3 regions of the Dendrosporobacter quercicolus genome follow, and region 1 is predicted to be linked to each of the others. Evidence: riboswitches for the same ligand, from Rfam matches in the RefSeq annotation. Region 1 holds a riboswitch; each other region holds the start of a gene.
The links. A riboswitch is a leader RNA that binds a small molecule or an ion and turns the genes downstream of it on or off. The one in region 1 is predicted to bind cobalamin.
Positions count from the first base shown of each region.

Region 2: it holds a riboswitch for cobalamin, as region 1 does, so the genes downstream of both, BLR06_RS18145 (acyl-CoA dehydrogenase family protein) here and BLR06_RS07805 (sirohydrochlorin cobaltochelatase) in region 1, are expected to answer to the same signal.
Region 3: it holds a riboswitch for cobalamin, as region 1 does, so the genes downstream of both, BLR06_RS10370 (acyl-CoA dehydrogenase family protein) here and BLR06_RS07805 (sirohydrochlorin cobaltochelatase) in region 1, are expected to answer to the same signal.

Region 1 is NZ_FNHB01000002.1:376,501-381,311, forward strand. Features, by position in the region: gene BLR06_RS07785 (nucleoside recognition domain-containing protein) at 1-416, opposite strand, end outside; gene BLR06_RS07790 (FeoB small GTPase domain-containing protein) at 413-1,186, opposite strand; gene BLR06_RS07795 (FeoA family protein) at 1,183-1,443, opposite strand; cobalamin riboswitch at 1,749-1,930, shown strand; gene BLR06_RS07805 (sirohydrochlorin cobaltochelatase) at 2,288-3,217, shown strand; gene cobI (precorrin-2 C(20)-methyltransferase) at 3,373-4,071, shown strand; gene BLR06_RS07815 (ABC transporter substrate-binding protein) at 4,265-4,811, shown strand, end outside.
Region 2 is NZ_FNHB01000016.1:4,349-9,159, forward strand. Features, by position in the region: gene BLR06_RS18135 (ECF transporter S component) at 1-312, shown strand, start outside; gene BLR06_RS18140 (DUF4127 family protein) at 616-2,322, opposite strand; cobalamin riboswitch at 2,988-3,164, shown strand; gene BLR06_RS18145 (acyl-CoA dehydrogenase family protein) at 3,415-4,563, shown strand; gene BLR06_RS18150 (electron transfer flavoprotein subunit beta/FixA family protein) at 4,593-4,811, shown strand, end outside.
Region 3 is NZ_FNHB01000004.1:230,291-235,101, forward strand. Features, by position in the region: gene BLR06_RS10365 (PucR family transcriptional regulator) at 1-325, opposite strand, end outside; gene BLR06_RS10370 (acyl-CoA dehydrogenase family protein) at 482-1,621, opposite strand; cobalamin riboswitch at 1,822-1,996, opposite strand; cobalamin riboswitch at 2,139-2,313, opposite strand; gene BLR06_RS10375 (cation diffusion facilitator family transporter) at 2,487-3,395, opposite strand; gene BLR06_RS10380 (nucleoid-associated protein) at 3,475-4,545, opposite strand.

The DNA.
Region 1 (4,811 bases):
ATGACAGAAACAACCCAGGCCAGGCCGCGATATAAACCCAGTACCAGCACGCCGTGAAGCCATGCCGGGGCGTTTACCGCCTGAAAGCAGCCGGTGAGCACATCCTGCAGGCCAAATAAGACGGTGGCCAGCATTGCTGAAAACACATTGGCTCCTTCAATCGTAATCCAAAATACTGTCCCTAACAGGGCCAGCATAATCGGATAACCGAACAACCGGGAGGTCAGCACATCGTCGATCCGGGTATCCCAGCCTTTGGCGGCAGGCGGTTTAGTTACCGTTTTAGCGGCGATGGCTTCGGCGTTGGCATAGATATCGGTTACGATTTTGTCGCCAAGCTTGTTGTCATTGCGCAGGCGGATGCATTCCGCCTCGAGGCAGACCTCGGCCAAGGTGGTGATTGGCTGTACTTTCATCCGGCGGCCTCCCTGTTCGCGGGCCGGCGATTCAGTTCCAAATGGCAGCTGATGCTGTCAACAAAGCTCTGGTCGCCATCCAACAGCCGGAGCGCTATCCACCGGGCGGGTAATTTGCTGTAGATCAGGCATTCGATTTTTGGCAGCAGCAGCAGCAGCGCTGTTTCAACTTCCGGTGAATAGCTGATTTGCCTGGGCGATGTCTGTCTGGCGCCGCTGGCTACTTCATACAGAGCGGCCAGTAAATCATCCAAGCCTTCTTTGCTGCGGGCCGCCGCAGCTATTACCGGTACGCCCAGCTCCTGCTCCAGGGCGGCGATATCGACCTGAATGTTTTTCTTTTTGGCTTCATCAATTAAGTTTACACACACAACTACGTTTGGCGTGATTTCCATCACCTGCAAAGCTAAATTCAAATTGCGCTCAAGGCAGGTGGCATCCAGGATAACCAGCGTTACATCCGGCTGGCCGAAGCAGATGAAATCCCGGGCTACTTCTTCTTCCACCGTATGAGCCAGAATCGAGTATGTTCCCGGCAGGTCAACCAGCAAAAAGTCCTGATTCCGGTAGGTAAACGTTCCCTGGGCGTTATCGACGGTTTTACCCGGCCAGTTGCCGGTATGCTGGCGCAGGCCGGTAAGCGCGTTGAAAACAGTGCTTTTGCCGACATTCGGATTACCGGCCAAGGCCACAACCAACTGGCCTTCCGCCGGGAGAATTCCGAAATGCTCGCGCAAAACCCGTTGGCGGCTGGCTGGGCAGATGCTCATTGCAATCCCTCCTGTTGGACAAGGTATACCTTAATTTGAGTGGCGTCTTCATGCCGCAAGGCAATCACCGAATCCCGCACCTTAAACGCGATTGGATCGCCCGAAGGGCTGCGGCGGATACATTCTACGGCTGTACCGGGCACCATGCCCATATCCAGAATTCTTCGTCTTAACAGTCCGTGAAGCTCTATGGCTGCAACCCGGCACGACTCGCCTGCGGTTAGGGCTGATAAGGCAATGGGGTGCTTTGCATTCACTTGGCAGAACCTCCTATTGCTATTAGCTCCAGGCAACAATAACGTGAAAAAAAATTGCTGTTGTATAGTAACGGGCTTTGGCCAGGTTAGCTGTAGTTTTAGCGAATGTTACCTGTCTTTTGTATGCTATGATGAGTCCTTGGCGAGTGTTACCGCCGGCGGCAATTTTTGCTGCGCGCAAAAGGCTTTTCCGCCGCATAAGCGGGCGGTTATGTTTCCCCTGCCCGCCCCAATGGCGGCTGCGAAAAAATGTTTGACTATTCAAACTACAAATGCTATGATTAGCTTACTGAATATCCTCATTTAACTGAATACGCGGTATAGGTGCCCTAAGGGGCTTAATAGGGAAGTCCGGTGTAATGCCGGCGCGGTCCCGCCACTGTAATGGAGAGCAAACCCAATAAATGCCACTGAGATGATCATCTTGGGAAGGTTTGGGGAAGCAATGATCCAGAGCCAGGAGAACTGCCTATATGTCAATCACCGTTATACTCACGAGCGATGGGGAAGGGGATTTTGCACAATTGTGTTTATCATCTTCCTGGCTGCCTTTTTATAGCCAGGTTTTTTATTGATATTCAATTTTGGTCAAAAAACCTCCCGTCAGGGAGGTTTTTTTACACTCTAAGCGTATCTTGCGTGGAGAGTTTTCATTGCTCATAAGGTAGAATGTTTTGGTTGCGCCTGGGAACGCAACGCCGTCCTGTATGCTTACAGGACTTCCCTTTTTCAATTCTCAATTTAATATAAAACGGCCGGGAAAGGAGATGCGCAGTCAGCGGCGATAAATGGAATTGTTTCTAAACCGGATAGGCTATTCATTTGGAAAGGACGAGGACAAGCAATGAAAAATTTAATGAGATTTAGTTTAAGTATTGCCTTGCTTTGCGCTGTGGTATTTGGTTTTGGCGCAATCAGCGCAACTGCAGTTGAGGCGGCGTCCAAAAAGGCGATTGTTGTGACCAGTTTCGGGACAACCTTTGACGATCAGCGCAGGGACAGTATTGAAAGCGTGGAAAACAAAATTAAGACCGGCTTTCCCGACTATGAAGTACGCCGGGCATTTACTTCCAAAATTGTGATGAAACGTCTGGCTGAACGCGGTATTTACGTTGACAGCCTTGAGCAGGCGTTGGAAAAGCTCCGGCAGGAAGGCTATAAAGAGGTTGTCGTTCAACCCACCCTGTTCACTCCCGGTGAGGAATATGACAATAAGATCGTTGCGGTGGTGCATCAGTATGCCCATGCGTTTGATAAACTTGTCGTCGGTCGTCCGGCGGTGACTTTTACCGGCGCTCACGGGACGCCCAATGATTATGCGATTGCCGCAAAAGCCTTAAAAACTCAGCTGCCGGTACTGCAGCTGGCTGACCGCGCGGTAGTATTTATGGGGCATGGCTCGCCGAATCATGTAAACCCTGTTTACAGCCGCCTGCAGGAACAGCTTGACGCTGCCGGGGCCAATGCGGTTATCGGGGTTGTTGAGCCTACCGGACCGACCATTGAAGATGTACAAGCCAGTTTGAAAGAGAGAGGCGTCAAAAGAGTAATTTTAATGCCCCTCATGGTGGTGGCCGGCGATCATGCCAATAACGATATGGCCGGGGATGAGGAAGATTCCTGGAAAAATATCCTGCTTGCCGACGGTTATCAAGTGAGCGTTTATGTTCACGGCTTAGGGGAGAATGCGGCCTTTCAGGATATTTACGTTCAGCATGTACGGGATGCTGTGTATGGAAATTACCAAAAGGCTCATCATGGTTCGAAAAAATAATTGATCAGCAGTTAAGCCTGAGGCAGCCCTGAAATTTTTTCAGGACTGCCTAGGGTTTTTTGTCTTTTTATATGGTATACTTAATTTTGGTTTTTTTAACCATTTGGCTAGCAAAACCAAATTCGCGCCAGCGGCTTTGTTATTAGGAGGTATTTATGTCAGGAGTTTTTTATGGTGTTGGTGTAGGTCCGGGCGATCCGGAACTTTTAACAGTCAAAGCAATTAAGGCAATTGAAGCGGCAGATGTGATTATTGCTCCCAAAACCGAAAAGAAAGAGGGGAGTGTGGCTTTAACGATTGCCAGCCCCTATCTGAAACCGGATGTGGAAATTCTGACACAGGTTTTCCCGATGGTCTCCGACACCGAAATTTTAACCGAAGCCTGGGCAAGCAACAAACAGACGATTTTAACGCTGTTGGCCGCGGGGAAAAAAGTGGTTTTTTTAACTTTAGGCGATCCGATGTTTTATAGTACCTATATCTATGTGTTCCGCCTGCTGGGAGACTCCGGCTATCCGATTGAAACCATACCGGGTATCACCGCTTTTTGCGCAATTGGCAGCAAGCTGGGCTATCCGCTGGTAGAGGGAAACAACATTCTAAGCATTATTCCGGCGACAATAGAACAGGATAAGCTGGATAAAGCTTTGGCGCTGTCTGATAATGTTGTATTAATGAAGGTTTATAAAAACTATCAGGATGTGGTGGCAAAGCTTAAGCGTCACCAACTGGCCGACAACGCGGTGATGATCAGCCGGTGCGGTTTGCCGGGCGAAGAAGTGGTGCATGAACTGCACACGGCCGGCGATAAAAAAATAAATTATCTCTCCACTATTCTAGCCCGGCGGATCTAGCCAGGCCTAATGCAGTGAATACTGACGGTCTATTTTCCGCAAGCCTTCGTTGTCGTCGGTCGGCATACTCCCGGTATGCCTCCCTCCTCCGCCTTGTCTTGCGAAAAATAGCCTCGCCATTATTCTACCGTTTTAAGGCTGACAAGGTACTAATACCGTGCGGCGGGAATGACGGAAAATCGAGGTGGCTGAAGTGCTGGTTACGAAATTTACCAAACTGCTGGTGGTCGGCTTGGCGCTGGCGGCGGTATTGACGGGATGCGGACGCAGTCCGGCGCCGGAAACGGGCGGCAATAGGACAGCCTCCCCGCCTTTTCTTTCGCTGACGGATGATGTCGGGCGGGCAGTGGCGTTACCGCGGCAACCGGAAAAAATCATTGTGTTGTCGGCGTCATTTTTAGATTTACTGTCTGCGGTTGACGGCAAGGTTATTGGCCGGCCCAGCTCCAAGACCGGTGAAATCCCGGCTGCTGCCCAGAGCGCTGAGGAAATCGGTTATGTTTATAATATTAATATTGAAAAAGTAGTCGCTTTGCAGCCTGACCTGGTCATTGCTTATCAGGGTATTCATGAGAAACTGCTGCCAATTCTGGAAAGTAATCAGATCCCGGTTATGATGGTAAGAATGCGTACGTATCAAGATGTTGTCGATAAATTAAAATTATTCGGCAGGATTGCCGGAAGCGGCGGCAAGGGGGAGGCGCTTGCCGGCCAGCTTGAGGAGCAGCGGGCGGCGTTGC
Region 2 (4,811 bases), on a different contig from region 1:
CCCTTGGTTTCAGTATTGCCAAGGGTATTGATTGCTTTAACAGCGTATTATTCCTACCGGCTGCTGTCAGGGCGGCGGGAGTTTGTTGCGATTGGCTTGGGTGCGGCAATTGGTTCCCTGACCAATACCATTGGCGTTTTGGGCATGATTTATCTGCTGTATGCGGCTGATTTCGCAGCCGCCCGCGGGATCAATCCGGATACCGTATTCAATGTAATTGCCAGTATTGCCGTGATGAACGGCCTGCCGGAGGCTTTGGTTTCAGTGTTAATTACCATCCCGGTGGTGGTTGCGGTCAGAAAGGTAAAATAGAATGCGGCTATTCCGCTCCTGCATGGGCAGTCCGCCAGCCAGCCTTCTGCAGGCAGTCCAAAAAAATCAGCTGTCTCAACAGGGAGACAGCTGATTTTTGTTTTAATAACCAAATGTACGGCCTGTCTGACAATAACAGGTATAATTTGGCAGAACGTTGCGTATAATATACCGTTAAGGCTGCCGCTCCAGTACTGCACCACCCTGAAGTTCAGCTACGGCCGGTTTCCGTAAGCGCCGCCAGTTGGCATACGCCGGTATGCCTCGATTCCGCGGCCTTGTCTTGCGGGAATTCGTCCGCCATCAGCCCGCAGTTTCAAGATTGTCGCAGTACAAGTTCTGAAAATCATGGGTAATGCTGCGATTTTCCATCCGGTGGAAATCCGGCGTTTCATGGCTGGCGCACTCGGCCGGCAATTGAAAACGACTTTCCTTTGTGGGGATTGTTCCTACAGGTGGTTTGATTTCTACGGTGATTTCAAACATCCGGTGCCAGGGGAAGACTGCCTGAACGGCAACAGGATCCAGCCAGAGGTATTGCCGGGTAAACTTTTGCAGGCGCTCGTTGAGCTCTGGCAGCAGCTCAGGCTCCAGGTAGGCGATGTATTCGGGGTTGGCATAGTTTGGGACGATCCTATTCCGGTAAAGGTCTTTTCTGATATTAGCCTGATAGGCCCAGTCGTCGAGGTAGCGGATTGCCAGCAGCAGCTGGCGCGTTTTTGCATTCATGCCGCGGGCCAGCATGCCCTGCGCCACACTGTAGCCCATGGTATTACTGGCCGTATTCCAGCCGGAATAAGCGCTAAGCCGGTCCAGCAAATGCTGCTGGTGAAAGGCGTTTAATAAGGAGTTGTCAGACCCGTTGTCAAAGGCAATATCGGCAACCGCCACCGGAATGCCCTGGTTTAACCACTCGCCGATATCAGCGGCAAATTGGCGGGTGTATAGGTTATCCATTGCAAAGTTTTCAAATACTTCAGCTTCGGCTGTCTTGCCGTTTAATGGAGTGTTGACGGCCAGGATTAAATCAGGAGCGGCTGATTTGTCCGCCGGCCTGCCGCCGGCAGCCAGGATATGGTCGCGAATGGTTTGGTCAATTGGCTGGTCTTCATAACCGGCAGTTGTTGCTCCGCCTTTGCCAAGGGTATAATGAACGGCCACCGCCGGTTTTTGCCCGGTAAGCTCGTTATAAGCCCTGGCTAGCAGAAGGATGCCCAGTTGGTCGGCTCCGGGGAAAGCCAGATATTGGTTGTCCGCCAGTCCGCGGGTAAACTTGGTAAGCCAGCGGGCTTCACGGTGAGACTGGGAAAAAGGGGCGGTGTCGTCCCGGCCAATAATGAGATAATCAAACAAACCGTTGCGGGCCAAATCTACGAGCCGGGTATTAAGCTGGAAATTCTTTTCTCTGCGTTCCAGCCAGTCGGCCAGATATTCCGTCGGAATGGCTGCTTCCAGTGTGGCCATGGTTGTCCGTTCAACCGGCGTCAAGGCCTGAATTTCCCCTTTGTCTCTTAAGGCTGTCAGCTGGAAAATTTCCCGGCCGTAATGCTCATAATAAAGCGGTTCGACAACTGCCGAATCGGTTTGCGGCGATCGCATCAGCGTACTGAAAACATAAATAGGCATGTCGGGATATGCCTTACGCAAGGTGTTGTAATTTTGTAAGCGCCAGCCGAGCTCGAGGCGGCTAAAGCTGTGTATGCGGGAATCCACCAGACTGCCATACAACAATGCGTCATTTGACAATACTAAGGCATCCGCCGAGGCGGCATTGGCTTGTACCCACTCCCATAACCGCTCAGGATTGCCATTGCGGTTGCGGCCGCCAAGATAATCAACCGGCGGCGTTAAAATTGTCCAATCCACCGCTTTGACGGTGTCTGCCGCATAATCCAGTGATACCGGCCGGTCATCCAGTGGTACATACAGGATGGTTTTAGCCCACGCAGGAGGCAATATCAAGGCCCAGGCAAGACTGAAAACTACAAGTTTTAACCAAAGAAACTTCATTTTTCCCCCTTCTTAACTGTGGCAATATTTGTATAAAAATGGCCTCAATAATTGTCTTATTTACTATATCACATTTCCGTATTTTAAAGAATAATGTCGAAAATAATCTTTATGCAGCTTCGTCTGTTTTGTTGCAAAGCAGACGAAAAAAGGTTAATTATTTTAATAATAAAAATATTATAATAATTTAAATTATTTGTCTTATTTATATTGACAAATTAGGATTTGATGTGTAATACTTAGCGTGTAAGGTGTTTTGTGAAAAATTTCATAATGTCCAGAATAGGTATCCTTTCGTGCTTAAGCGGGAAGACAGGTAGAAAAGCCAGCGCGCTTCGCCAATGGATATCCGGGGGCCAAAGGCCGCCAGAAAAATTGTCTGTTCGACAATTACCGCTAGTATCTGAGTCAGCAGCTGGCGGATTAGCAACCGGGCAGATTGCCAGCTATGTGAAAAAATTCATAATATCGGCGACAGGCGATTTTAGGCTAATAGGGAAGGGCGGTGCGTTTCCCCCGCATGGCTTAAAAATCTGCAGTAACGACACCGGAGAAATCGGGGGGAGTTACAGATTTTGGTCAAATTCCTGTTGGACAATTACCGTTTGATCTGTAAGCCAGCAAACTGGCTTGGGATAAGTTATAGCAGCATTTTTGCAAAAAATTTTATACCATTCGGAATAGGTGCCTTTAGGGCTTAATAGAGAAGACCGGTGAAAAGCCGGCGCGGTCCCGCCGCTGTATAGTTGAAGAATCTGCAACAACGTCACTGGAGAGATCCGGGAAGGCGCAGAGTTTTGATGAAGCTAAGCCAGAAGAACTGCCTGTTCGACAATCACCGTTTGACCTGCGAGCGATGGGGAGGAGATTACCGGAAAGATTCAAAATTTTCAGGCTTATTTGCCGTGGGAATTTTGAGGTTCCTGTAATAAAAATGTCCCTTTTCGCCAGCGGCGGAGAGGGATTTTGTTTTTGAGGAGGTGATGAAGCGCTAGGCCGGGCGGCAGCACTGATTGATCTGTTTGCGAAAAACTAGCTGTAAATGAAAAATAGTAATTATGCTTTGAGCAAAAGGAAAGGAAGGATATGAATATGGGTTTGTTTACACTTACTGAGGAACAGGAAATGCTGCGCAAAGTGATCAGGGAATTTGTGGAGGCGGAAATAGCGCCCAAGGCTCATGAATGGGACGAACAGAATTATTGTCCGACCGAATTGTTTGGGCTTTTGGGTGAAATGGGCATTATCGGAACTTTTGTTCCTGAAGAATATGGCGGAGCCGGTCTGGGATTTATTGAACGGTCAATTTGCCTGGAAGAATTGGGCAGGCACTCGGCGGGCCTGGCGATCAGCGTAATGGCGCATCAGTTGTGCATGGGCGGGATATTGTTTTTTGGCACAGAGGAGCAAAAACAAAAATATTTGCCTGATCTGGCCAGCGGCAAAAAGATCGGCGCTTTGTCATTAACCGAGGCGACCGGCGGTTCGGATTTTATGGGGCAAAAGTCAACAGGCGAATTTAAGGACGGCAAATGGGTGCTGAATGGCCGAAAATGTTTTATTACCAATGCTGCTGTGGCTGATATTGATCTGTGGACGGTAATTACCGGGAAAAATGAGAAAGGCCGGCCAGTTATGACGGCATTTTTGATTGATAAAGATACACCAGGCCATACTTCGGGCCGGGTTGAGCACAAAATCGGGCTGCGGTCGTCAAACACCGGCGATGTGAGCTGTGTCAATGTTACACTTGGACCTGAGCAAATGCTGGCGCAGGAGGGCAGTGGTCCCAAAATAGCTTTATCCACTATTCAGGAAGTGGGCCGGGCCGGAATGAGCGCCATCAATGTAGGCATTCTGCGGGGCTGCCTGGAAGAGTCGGTCAAGTTTTCCAATGAACGGATTATTTATGGCAAACCACTCAACAAGCTCATGAATATTCAGTTTGCCATTGCGGAGACCAAGCTGGATTATGAAACGGCCTGGCTGCTGACTTACCGGGCGGCGGCGATGAAAGACCAGGGGCTGCCTTGTGCGGGTGAGTTTGCCCAGTCCAAATACCTGGCAACCGAGGGGGCCATACGGTCGGCTAAGCGTACCATTGATTTGATGGGCGGCTATGGCGCAATTAATGAATATCCGGTTGGGCGGTTTTTGCGGGATGCACTGGCCGGTTCGACCGCCGGGGCAACTTCGGATGTGTTGAAAGTCGTCATTGCGGCTGAAACGCTGAAACGCTGATCAACAGCAACAAAAAAGGAGGCAACAGTGTGGGGTTAAATATTGCAGTATGCATTAAATCGGTACCCGATCCCAACGATTACGATAAAATTACGATTGATATGAGAACCAAAACAATTACCCGGACCGGGATTCCGACCATTGTCAATCCTGCGGACAAAAGTGCGCTGGAAGCGGCTCTGCAGGTCAAAGAGAAGTATGGCGGCAAAGTAGTGGTATTTTGCATGGCTCCTCCTGAGGCCAAAAGC
Region 3 (4,811 bases), on a different contig from region 1:
AATCATTTTCCTCGCAAAAGTCAATGATTTCTTCCGGTACCTCGCTGATATAAGGACCAATATTGATGATAAAACCGCTTACCTGATGCTGGAATAAGTGCTTGCAAAAATCAAGCATTTCATTTCGGGCGATCCGGCCGATACCGGTGATGATTACCAGCTCTTTTCCCTTGAGAAAAGAAATAAGCTCACTGTCTTCGACCATATGGACCCACTCCACCAGATTCTTAATGCTTTTTTTTCCGGCAATCAACTGCATCTGGTATTTATTTTGGGTGCTTTTGTAAATTTTTTCCAAGGTAATTGCCATAAGCTCACCTTTCATTACAGTCTGCTTTTATTATATAATACTTTAGAATACAGGCAACACACAAAATTATACAACCGGTCAGTTTATTTTGCAAAAATTCAGCCCACCCCGATCGGGGTGGGCTAATAGATTTTCATCGCCGGCCACCTGAAAAATTCTGTTTATTGCCCGTTAACGCCGCATCACGCCGGCCAGACGATTAGACTTAAGCTTGTTTTCAATTGCATCAATCCTGGTAATCTGCGCTTTACGCATCAGCCGCCTGACAGAGCAATCCAAACGCAACGCATACCTGCCGGCAATCTGCAAAAAACCAGTAATGACCGCCACTGCCATAGACAAAGCATAATTTTGCGCAATCGCCGCTTCCTTCCTATAACCGGAATTCATATCCCGGACATAGGCGGCCTGATAAGTGATCAGCCTGGCCGCATTCAGTTTTGCCTCCATACTGGCCAACAGCAGGAGAACCTTTTGATTTTCGGCTACAGACTGGCGGAACGGCATCCTTTCTTTTACATATTGCATCGCTTTATCAAAAACCGTCTGCCCGATGCCGACAATCTGAGCGGTAACGCTGAGCTGCCCGGCTTCCAACGCTGCTAGGGCAATTTTCAGTCCCTCACCTTCTTTACCCAGTAAATTCTCCACAGGAACTCTGGCACCCCGGAAAATCAGATCTCTGGTTAATGCTACGCCGCATCCCGGCAGCCTTTCCGCTGAACTGAAAGAGAACCCTTGCAGACCTTTGGTCAAAATAAACGCGCTAATGCCTTTCGATCCTTTACTTTTATCAGTGATAGCAAAAACCACATAAGTTTCTGCTTCACCGCCATTCGTAATAAAGCTTTTACTGCCGTTGATCAGATAGTAATCGCCTTGACGGACCGCCACCGTTTCCAGCTCTGCAATATCAGAACCCCGTCTACCCTCAGTTAACCCAAAAGCCCCTAACTGCCAGCCTTCAACCAGCGGTTTCAGATATTTTTGTTTTTGGGATTCAGTGCCATACCGGTTAATCGACCATTGACAAAGCAGCACCGAAGCCGATAGCGCAGCGCTCAAATTATCGTCCACCTTAGCCAGTTCCTCTACAGCCAGAATAAAGCTGCTGTATTTATCATCCGCTCCGCTAAATGCGGCCGGAAAACAAATTCCCGGCAGCCCCAGCGCCCCCAGTTCATCATACGTTTCACGATCCAACCGTTCGCTCACATAGCGTTCGTCGGCAGCCGGCGCTATTTTATCGGCTGAAAATTTTCTAATTGCCTGTTGCAGCATTCTTTGATATTCATTTAATTTAAAGTCCATATTCGCCCCCCTTTCTGCCAGCACATGATCTGAAATACCCCCGCCGACTTCTACGGTCAATCTGCATGGTCACCTGACGGAAAAAACCCTTGCTGCACTAGGCAGAAGGGCTGTTATTACAGGAAAGATCAAAGTCATTGGCAAAACAACCATAACATTTGATTACTCCGGTAATCTCCTCCCCATCGCTCGCAGGTCAAACGGTGATTGTCGAACAGGCAGTTCTTCTGACTCAGCTTCATCGAGTTCTGCGCCTTCCCGAATCTCTCCAGTGGCATTTTGCAGGCGTCTCTGCTATACAGCGGCGGGACCGCGCCGGCTTTTCACCGGTCTTCCCTATTAAGCCCTAAGGGCACCTATTCCAAACATTATTTTGTTGTCGGTTCAGCCACAAAAAACCCTTCCACCAGTGGCTGGCGAAAGGGTTATCTATTACAGGAAGCCAATCTTCTCATAGCTAATAAGCCTGAAAACTTGAAAATTTCCGGTAATCTCCTCCCCATCGCTCGCAGGTCAAACGGTGATTGTCGAACAGGCAGTTCTTCTGACTCAGCTTCATCGAGTTCTGCGCCTTCCCGGATCTCTCCAGTGGCATTTTGCAGGCTCCTTTGCTATACAGCGGCGGGACCGCGCCGGCCTTTCACCGGCTTCCCTATTAAGCCCCAAAGGGCACCTATTCCAGAAATATGAAATTTTTCATTTATACACTAAATATTACACACCGGCTAATCAATTGTCAAGATATCTCCCGATATTATTGGCGCTAATGTTGTAAGTACTCAATCCAGGCTATTTTACTGTATCAAGCAGAGAGGCTATGGGCTACTTCTGCAACATCGAGTTTACGCAGCTTCGCCAAAAGGGCTTACGGCAGACAGGTTTCATGATTAAAGTTAACCGTCTCGATCTGTATTGTTGTATGACTGATTTGAAATTTGTCCTTAATGATTGCAATTGCTTCCTGCAAAATAACCTCAGGATTTCTATCCGCCTCAATTAAAAGATGACAAGTCACAGAATCGCGCCCGGAAGTTATCGTCCAGATATGCAGATCATGAATATCCTTGACCCCGTCAATTGTACGCAAAGCCTCGGTTACCTCATCAAAATTAACGGTAGGAGGCGTCCCTTCAAGCAGAATATTCACCGATTCATTGATCACGCTCCAGGCGCTGCGTAAAATTAGCAGCGCCACAACCACGCTGATAACAGGGTCAGCCGTATACCATGAAAAGAAATACATCAAAAGACCTGCCGTAATTGCCCCGACAGAACCAAGTGCGTCCCCAAGAATATGCAAATAAGCGCTGCGAAGATTAATGCTTTCTTCCATATTACCCTTTTTTTTCAAAACAATCGCACTGGCCAGGTTCGCAAGCAAGCCAACCCCGGCAATTGCTATCATGTAGAGACTATTGATTGCCGGCGGTGCAAAAACTCGTTCATAGGCTTCCCAAACAATAACACCGGCGATAATGAATAAAGTGACTCCGTTTAAAAAAGCAGCCAGGATCTCAAAACGGTAAAAGCCGTAAGTTTTTTTGGGTGAGGGGGGCCTAAGCGCCAAAACAGTTGCAAACAGGCTCAAAGCCAGCGATGTAGCGTCACTGAGCATATGGCCGGCATCTGAGAGTAAAGCAAGGCTGTTGGTAAATAACCCCCCAACAAATTCGAGAATCATAATGCCTGCGGTAATAATTAAAGAAACAGTCAGAGCGACACGATTGTTCCTCCCAGGGGCCGAGCCTCCATGAGCGTGGCTGTGATGCACCATTTCACTACCTCCTATTGCAGTGGGCGAGTATGCGCATTGCAAAATAATTTTGTGTCAACAACCCCGTCCCCCCGGCACATTATTCTTCGCTATTGAAATATATTTTGTAAAAATTCATCCCTTTTGCTTCGTCATTACCCCGTTCAATATATTCGATGTTACCGGTTTCATTTGCGGCTGCTTTGATTTTTATCTCAATCCCGGTATCCAGCTTAATCAGGTTATTGAACTTTCGTCTGGCAGTTTTCACCGCTGGTCCGGAGATACTGAATTCGGCGGCCTGGGGTACCCCCTGATTCAGTTCATACAGTTCTTTATGCTCTTTAAATTGCTCAACAAGCTCCGGCGCTTTGAGTACGTCACGGGCAAAGTCATCCAGATGAAACTCGTTATTGCAGTTAAAATATGTAATTGCCTCATTCATAAATACTACCTGATCTTTTTTATCGGCCTGATACACCGGTCCATAGATTGTCTCGGCAAACTCCTGGCACATAGCCAGACAATTTTTCGTATGGAAATACGAATTTTGCACATCAGTCAGCCGCAAAAACTCCTCTTTCCAGTACAAAGCCTCATTATTGCCGCCTTTATTGACATTATCCACAATTGCTACTCTAAAACCGTCAACCGATTCGGTATTGAAAATAATGCAGCCTTTGTCCAGTTTTCTGATATTGATGCCTACGTCGGCGCCAACCCGAAACTCATTGCAGCTATTGGCAATTTTTAAATAGTGTTCCTTGCGTTCGGTTTTAAATAGGCCAATAGCCTCCACGGCCTGCTCATCAACAATACAGTTGGAAAAATAAGCCGCATAAAACTCGCCGCCTTTTATCTGGGGATGCGATGATTTTTCATAAAGATGCCGTAATATATTAACCGACTGCTGATAAAAGTCAGCCGGATGAATAAAGGCCTGAGCGGCATACATGTAAATTTCGTTTAAATGGATATCCGTGTCATGAAAAAACTTATACAATAGCTTTTCCCTAAACGAAGATAGAAAATATTTCAACAGCAATTCTTCGACATCGCCGTCCGCCAGCCGGCAAACTGCCGGAGATATGACAATTCCCTCGTCTTTTAACTTATTGCCTACTTTGTGGATAACCAACTGTTCCATTTTAGCTTTGGCTACGTCGAACATCAATTGCGCCCCTCTACCAATATAGTGACCTGACTTTAAACCGGATTTACCTTGTCAGGTTTAGCCGGATTCATCCTGCATTCAGCGCCCTGCCCGCCGGATAAATCCCGGTATCTATTGTATCAGACATTGACGCTGAGAGGGAATGTTTTTTCCGCAAAAATTGGTTGCAAACTGCAAAAGGGAGAAGGCTTTCGCCTTCTCCCTTTGTTAAATCAGCACATCCTTATAGCATTTGAACCATGACACACTTAAAACAACATCTT